2 regions of the Nocardiopsis sp. EMB25 genome follow, and region 2 is predicted to be linked to the other one. Evidence: riboswitches for the same ligand, from Rfam matches in the RefSeq annotation. Region 2 holds a riboswitch; the other holds the start of a gene.
The links. Region 2 has a riboswitch for S-adenosylmethionine ahead of KIK06_RS03075 (aminotransferase class V-fold PLP-dependent enzyme). Riboswitches for the same ligand answer to the same signal wherever they lie in the genome.
Positions count from the first base shown of each region.

Region 1: linked by a shared signal. The riboswitch ahead of thrC (threonine synthase) and the one ahead of KIK06_RS03075 (aminotransferase class V-fold PLP-dependent enzyme) in region 2 are both predicted to bind S-adenosylmethionine.

Region 1 is NZ_JAMTDN010000001.1:4,453,263-4,456,665, reverse strand. It holds gene KIK06_RS19405 (SDR family oxidoreductase) at 45-284, shown strand; gene KIK06_RS19400 (alpha,alpha-trehalose-phosphate synthase (UDP-forming)) at 332-1,768, opposite strand; SAM riboswitch class I at 2,065-2,207, shown strand; gene thrC (threonine synthase) at 2,221-3,403, shown strand, end outside.
Region 2 is NZ_JAMTDN010000001.1:728,995-732,397, forward strand. It holds gene KIK06_RS03065 (CaiB/BaiF CoA transferase family protein) at 34-1,296, opposite strand; gene KIK06_RS03070 (DUF3870 domain-containing protein) at 1,305-1,688, opposite strand; SAM riboswitch class IV at 1,904-2,018, shown strand; gene KIK06_RS03075 (aminotransferase class V-fold PLP-dependent enzyme) at 2,077-3,403, shown strand, end outside.

The DNA of each region.
Region 1 (3,403 bases), 3.7 Mb from region 2:
CCGCGCGAGAACGCGCGTGAAACCGCCCCACGGCCACTCCAGGCGTGGTTCTCTGGTCACCGCGCGTACGTGAGGGCCTGGACGAGCTGGGCCAGGACTATCTGGAGCGCATGCGCTCGGCGATCCCGCTCGGCCGGATCGGGGAGGTCGACGACATCGCCTCGGCCTGCCTGTTCCTGGCCGGTCCCGGGACGTCCTTCATCACCGGCCAGGCCCTGGTGGTCGACGGCGGCCAGGTGCTGCCCGAGGACGGCCGGGCCTTCGCGGCCCGGGTCGCGGGCTGAGACCGGTGGCGGAGCCGACTCCGCCACCCCGCGGTCCCGGCCGCCCCTCAGCCCAGTGAGCGCAGCTGGTCCTGGAACCACCGCCGCGGCGGCAGCGCCACGGCGGCCTCCCGCAGCCGTCCGCGCCGTGCCCGACGCTCGTCCGCTCCCATCGACAGCGCCCGGTGCAGGGCCTCGCCCGTCTCCACGGTGTCGTACGGGTTGACCAGCAGCGCGTCCCCGCCCAGCTCGTCCGCCGCGCCCGCCTCACGCGACAGCACCAGCACCGAGTCCCGCTCCGACAGCACCGGTCCCTCCTTGGCCACCAGGTTCATACCGTCCCGGATCGGGTTGACCAGAAGCACGTCGGCCATCTGGAAGGACGCCAGCGAACGCGGGTAGTCGTCGTTGACCTCCAGGACCAGCGGAGCCCACTCGGCCGTGCCGAACTCCTCATTGATCTCCTTGGCCACGCGCAGCACCGCGTCGGTGTACTCCTGGTACTCGGGAACGTCTCCCCGGCTCGGGTAGGCGAACGCCAGGTGTGTGACCCGACCGCGCCACTCCGGGTGCGCGGTCAGCAGCTCCCGGTACGCCTCCAGGCCGCGCACGATGTTCTTGGACAGCTCGGTCCGATCCACCCGCACGATCAGCCGGGTGTCGCCGACGACCTCCTCCAGAGTCTCCCGGCGCTCCGCGACGCGGGGGTCCGCCGCGCTCGCGCGCAGCCCCTCCTCGTCCGCGCCCAGGGCGTGCACGCCCACCTCGACCACCCGTCCGCCGTGCTCGACCGTGCGCTTGGCGAGGTCCACGTCGGCGCGCAGGATCTCCGCGCAGCACCGCAGGAACGCGTCGGCCCAGCGCGGGCTGTGGAAGCCCAGGCGGTCGGCGCCGAGCATGCCCTCCAGCAGTTCGCGGGCGACCTGGTCGGGCAGCATCCGGAAGTACTCCGGCGGGGCCCACGGGGTGTGCGAGAAGTGCGCGATCCGCAGGTCGGGGCGCCGGGCGCGCAGGATGCGCGGCACCAGCGCCAGGTGGTAGTCCTGCACGGCCACGCGCGCGTTGTCGGCGGCCCCGGCCACCAGGGCCTCGGCGAACGCGTTGTTGTAGGCGGTGTAGTCCTCCCACCGCCGACGGAACGCGGAGCCGAAGGACGGCTTGTTCGGGGTGTCGTACAGCATGTGCTGCGTGAACCACAGGGTCGAGTTGGCGATCCCGGTGTAGGCGCCCGCGAAGGTCTCCTCCGGGATGTCCAGCATGTGGACGCGCATGCCATCCAGGTCGTGCGTGCGGTCCAGGCGGGCCCCCGGGGCCTCGGCGGCGGCGCGGCGGTCGGAGGGCGACAGGGCGGCGCACACCCAGAGGCCGTCGATCTCGGAGGCCACCGAGATCATCCCCGACACGAGTCCGCCGCCGCCCCTGCGGTACTCCAGGGAGCCGTCGTCGGCGGTCGAGAAGGACACGGGTCCCCGGTTGGAGGCGATGAGGATCTGTGCCTTGTCCACGTGCTCGTCCTCTCGGTGGCGCGGAAGGGTCTGCCGCCCGTGAGCGGGGGGTGGTGCGGGGCGGGGTGTTCCCTGGAGTCTCGCCTGCGGACCGGGGCCCCAAACCCGCGCGGGGGCAACGCGGGCGCGCGTCACACCCCGGAAACCGAGCACGTGCACTCTGACGGCTCTGACCAGGGAGCATCTCACCATGTGAGCGGTTTCGTGTAATCCAGGTCACCACATGTGGAAAGCCGGTCAACGTGTCCGTTACAGTGACCGTGCGGATCCGACGGGATCGGCGCACAATTTCATATTGCTCATCCAGAGGGGTGGAGGGACCGGCCCTGCGAAGCCCCGGCAACCATCTCAGCATGCGATACTCGCGCTCCTCGCGAGGCGGCTGAGGCAGGTGCCAACTCCGGCCTGGGGTCAAGGTGGCCACCAGGAAAGATGAGGGGAGACGCCTCGCCATGGCGATTGCCGCCACAGAACCCACCTCCGTCCGCTCCTTCGGCCCCGCGACCGCGCTGTCCTGTCGCGAGTGCGGTGAGCGCTACGACCTCACCCCCAGGTTCGCCTGCGAGTTCTGTTTCGGTCCCCTCGAGGTCGCCTACGACTTCGGGGCCGTCACCCGCGCCGACATCGAGAGCGGCCCGAACAACATCTGGCGCTACCGCTCCCTCCTTCCGGTGCCGACCAACGTCGCCGAACTCCCGAACATGAACCCCGGCCTGACCCCGCTGGTCCGCGCCGACCGCCTCGCCGCCGAGCTCGGCCTGGACTCCCTCCACGTCAAGGACGACTCCGGCAACCCGACGCACTCCTTCAAGGACCGCGTGGTCGCCATCGCCGTCGAGGCCGCCCGCACCTTCGGGTTCACCACCCTGTCCTGCTCCTCCACCGGCAACCTCGCCGGCGCCGTGGGCGCCGCCGCCGCCCGCGCCGGTTTCGAGTCCTGCGTGTTCATCCCCGCGGGCCTGGAGGAGGGCAAGGTCGTCATGGCGGCCGTCTACGGCGGCAAGGTCGTGGCCATCGACGGCAACTACGACGACGTCAACCGCTTCTGCTCCGAGCTCATCGGCGACCCCGCCGGCGAGGGCTGGGGCTTCGTCAACGTGAACCTGCGCCCCTACTACGGCGAGGGCTCCAAGACGCTGGCCTACGAGATCGCCGAACAGCTCGGCTGGCGCCTGCCCGAGCAGATCGTCATCCCGATCGCCTCCGGCTCCCAGCTGACCAAGATCGACAAGGGCTTCCAGGAGCTGATCAAGCTCGGCCTGGTCCAGGACCGCCCGTACAGGATCTTCGGCGCCCAGGCCACCGGCTGCTCCCCGGTCGCGAAGGCGTGGGAGGCGGGCCACGACGTCATCCAGCCCGTCAAGCCCGACACCATCGCCAAGTCGCTGGCCATCGGCAATCCGGCCGACGGGCCCTACGTCCTGGACATCGCCCAGCGCACCGGCGGGTCCGTGGAGCACGTGAGCGACGCCGAGGTGGTCGACTCCATCAACCTCCTCGCCCGTACCGAGGGGATCTTCGCCGAGACGGCGGGCGGCGTCACCACCGGCGTCCTGCGCAAGCTCGTGCGCGAGGGCAGGCTCGACCCGAAGGCCGAGACCGTCGTGCTCAACACCGGTGACGGGCTCAAGACCC
Region 2 (3,403 bases):
CGGGTGCGCGGTTGGACTCCGCGCGGGAGAGCGTCAGGGCAGGTCGGGCTGCTGGACGGCGCCGCGCTTGACCATCGCGTCGATGAGCCCGTCGTCCAGGCCCAGTTCGGTGAGCAGGCTCCGGGAGTGCTGGCCGAGCAGGGGCGGGGCGGTCAGCGGGGCGGGCGTCCCCTCCAGCCGGAAGCCCGCACGGACCTGTTCGAGCGGTCCGACGGTGGGGTGCTCCACCGTGCGCAGGACGTCGTCCCCGCTGGCGTCGGCGGTGCGCAGCGCGTCCAACACACCGCGCACCCGCCCGGCCGGGACGCCGGCCGCCACGAGCGCGTCCATCCAGTGGTCGGCGGGACGGGAACGCAGGGTGCCCGACAGCTCCCCCACCAGCTCCTCCCGGTGCCCCACACGCCCGGGGTTGGTGGCGTAACGGGGGTCCTCGGCCAGGTCGGGCCGGTCCAGGGCGGCACACAGGCGCTGGTACAGGGCGTCGTTGCCCGCCGCGATCACGATGTCGGCGTCGGCCGTCGGGAAGACCTGGTAGGGCACGATCGTGGTGTGCGCGTTGCCCATCCGCGTGGGCTCGGTCCCCGTGACCAGCGCCTGCTGGGTGAGGTTGACCAGGCCGGACAGGGTCGAGTTGATGAGTGAGACGTTGATGTTCTCGCCCCGGCCCGTGGCCCGCGCGCGCATCAGGGCACCCAGGATGCCCACGGCGGCGTTGAGACCGGTGAGGACGTCGGTGAGCGCCACCCCCACCTTGCTCGCCGGGCCCTCCACCGGACCGGTGGTGGCCATCAGGCCGCTCTCGGCCTGCACGACGATGTCGAAACCGGGACGCGTGGCGGGCTCGTGCTCGGGCCCGAACCCGCTGACGGAGCAGTACACGACCGCCGGGTTGCGGACGCTCACGTCGGCGTAGCCCAGGCCCAGGCGGTCGATGACCCCGGGGCGGAAGTTCTGGATCACCACGTCGGAGGAGGCGCACAGGTCCTGGACGGCGGCCAGGCCGTCGGGGTCCTTCAGGTCCACCGCGAGACTGCGCTTGTTGCGGTTCACCGACAGGAAGTAGGCGGCCTCCCCGGGACCGTGCTGGTCGGGACGGGTCCCGGACGCGTCCGCCCAAGGCGGGCCCCAGGCACGGGTGTCGTCCCCGCGTCCGGGCTGCTCGACCTTGACCACCTCGGCGCCCATGTCGGCGAGGAGCATCGTGGCGTAGGGCCCCGCCAGGACGCGGGACAGGTCGGCCACGCGCACCCCGGCCAGCGGCAGGGGAGCGGTGGGTTCGGTGTTGGTGTCGGACACGGGGCCGCTCACTCCTTGGCGTCGACGTCACCGGGCAGCTGGTCGCCGTCCCGCAGCTGGTAGTAGGTCTCCAGGCAGCGGCGGAGCGCGGTGGTGAGGGCGGCGCCGGACTGGCCCGCGTACCGCGTCTGCACCCGCTGGACGATCTCGGCGATGTCCTCGGTCACCGAGGCGCCCTCGACGAGGGCGCGGAAGAACTGCTTGGCCAGGTCGGTGAGGAGCGTGGTGTCCGCGGCGACGATCCTGTCGTCGGCGGTGTCCACGGCGAGCACGACGCCGAGCCGCTGGTACTGGGAGTGGCTCGCCACCGTGTCGGGAAGACGGGCGTAGCCGGAGATCAGGACAACCCTGGGGTTGCGGAAAAGCTGCTGGATACGGTCGTCGCCGTGCAAGGCAAACACACCTCTCGCTCGCGGGCATGCGAAAACTCCGATGCTCTGGAGTCTCGCGCCTGGAGGGCGACCGGGGAAGCCGGACACCCGCGGCGTGAGGGCAGGCGGGACCAGTATGTCCCAGCCTCCGTGCCGGGTGTCAAGCGGGGGTGTGTCCGGGCGCACACGGAGGGGTCGGTGTACGTCCCGCGGGGCCTGTGCTACCTTTCTGGCCAGGTCACGAGTGCCAGCGTCAAGCCCCGGCTTGCTGGCCGGCAACCCTCCTTCCGCGGTGGGGTGCCCCGGGTGAGGACCAGGTCCCGACACGACCGTGTCTGACAAGCGCGGACCCCGCCGATGTCGCCGTGAGGCGCCCCGTGGGTCCCCCGACCCACGAAAGAGGTGCATCTTGACCACGGTCCATCACATCCACTCCCTGCGTTCCCCCGAATCCCCCGAGTGCGCGATCGTCACGGCCGACACCGGCGTCCCCCTCGTCACCGGAGAGCGCGTCGACTACGCCAACTTCGACTACGCGGCCAGCGCCCCGTGTCTGACCTCCGTGGCCGACGCCCTGTCGGCCGCCCTGCCCTACTACGCCAGCGTGCACCGCGGCGCGGGCCACCACTCCCAGGTGAGCACGGACGCCTACGAGCGCGCCCGCCGCGGCGTCGCCCGCTTCCTGGGCGCGCGCACCGAGCCCGCCGACGCCGTGGTGTTCGTGCGCGGCACCACCGACGCCCTCAACCTGCTGGCGCGCTCCGTCCCCGAGGGCTGCACCGTGGTCGTCTTCGAGTCCGAGCACCACGCGAGCCTGCTGCCCTGGGAACACCCCGCCTCCCGTGCGGGTCGGGTCGTGCGCCTGCCCCTGCCCGAGTCCCCCGAGGCCGCGGTCGCCGCCGCCCGTAAGGCCCTGGAGGAGGCCCCCGCGGGGCCGACCCTGCTGTGCGTGACCGCCGCCTCCAACGTCACCGGCGAGATCTGGCCCGTCGAGGAGCTGGTCCGGGTGGCCCACGCCGAGGGCGCCCGCGTGGTCGTCGACGCCGCCCAGTACGTGCCGCACCTGCCCTTCAGCCTCGCCGCCACCGGCGCCGACTACGTGGCCCTGTCCGGGCACAAGCTCTACGCCCCCTTCGGCTCCGGCGTGCTGGCCGGGCGCGCCGACTGGCTGCGCGCGGCCACCCCCTACCTGTCCGGGGGAGGGGCCACCAAGCTGGTCACCGAACACGACGTCCAGTGGAACGACCTGCCCGCACGGCACGAGGCGGGCAGCCCCAACGTGCTGGGCGCCGTCGCCTTGGCCGCGGCCTGCGACACCCTCACCCCCGCCACCCAGGAGCTCCTGCACATCCGTGAGTCAGCGCTGTTGGAGCGCCTGCGCGCGGGCCTGGCCGGGATCGACGGGGTCCGCGAGCTGTCCCTGTGGGGGGCCGACCACGCGCGCGTGGGCATCGTGTCCTTCACCGTGGACGGGTTGCCCGCCGAACTCCTGGCCGCCGCCCTGTCCGCGGAGTACGGGATCGGTGTGCGCGACGGCCTGTTCTGCGCGCACCCCCTGACCCGCCGCCTGCTGCCCGAGGGGCACGCGCAGGCCGTCCGGGCGAGCCTGGGCGTGGGCACCACGACCGAGCACGTCGACCGGTTGGTCGGGGCGGTCGCCGACCTGGTGGCGCACGGCCCCCGGTGGGAGTACGCCGACTGCGACGGACGCCTGGCGCCGGTCCCGGATCCGCGCA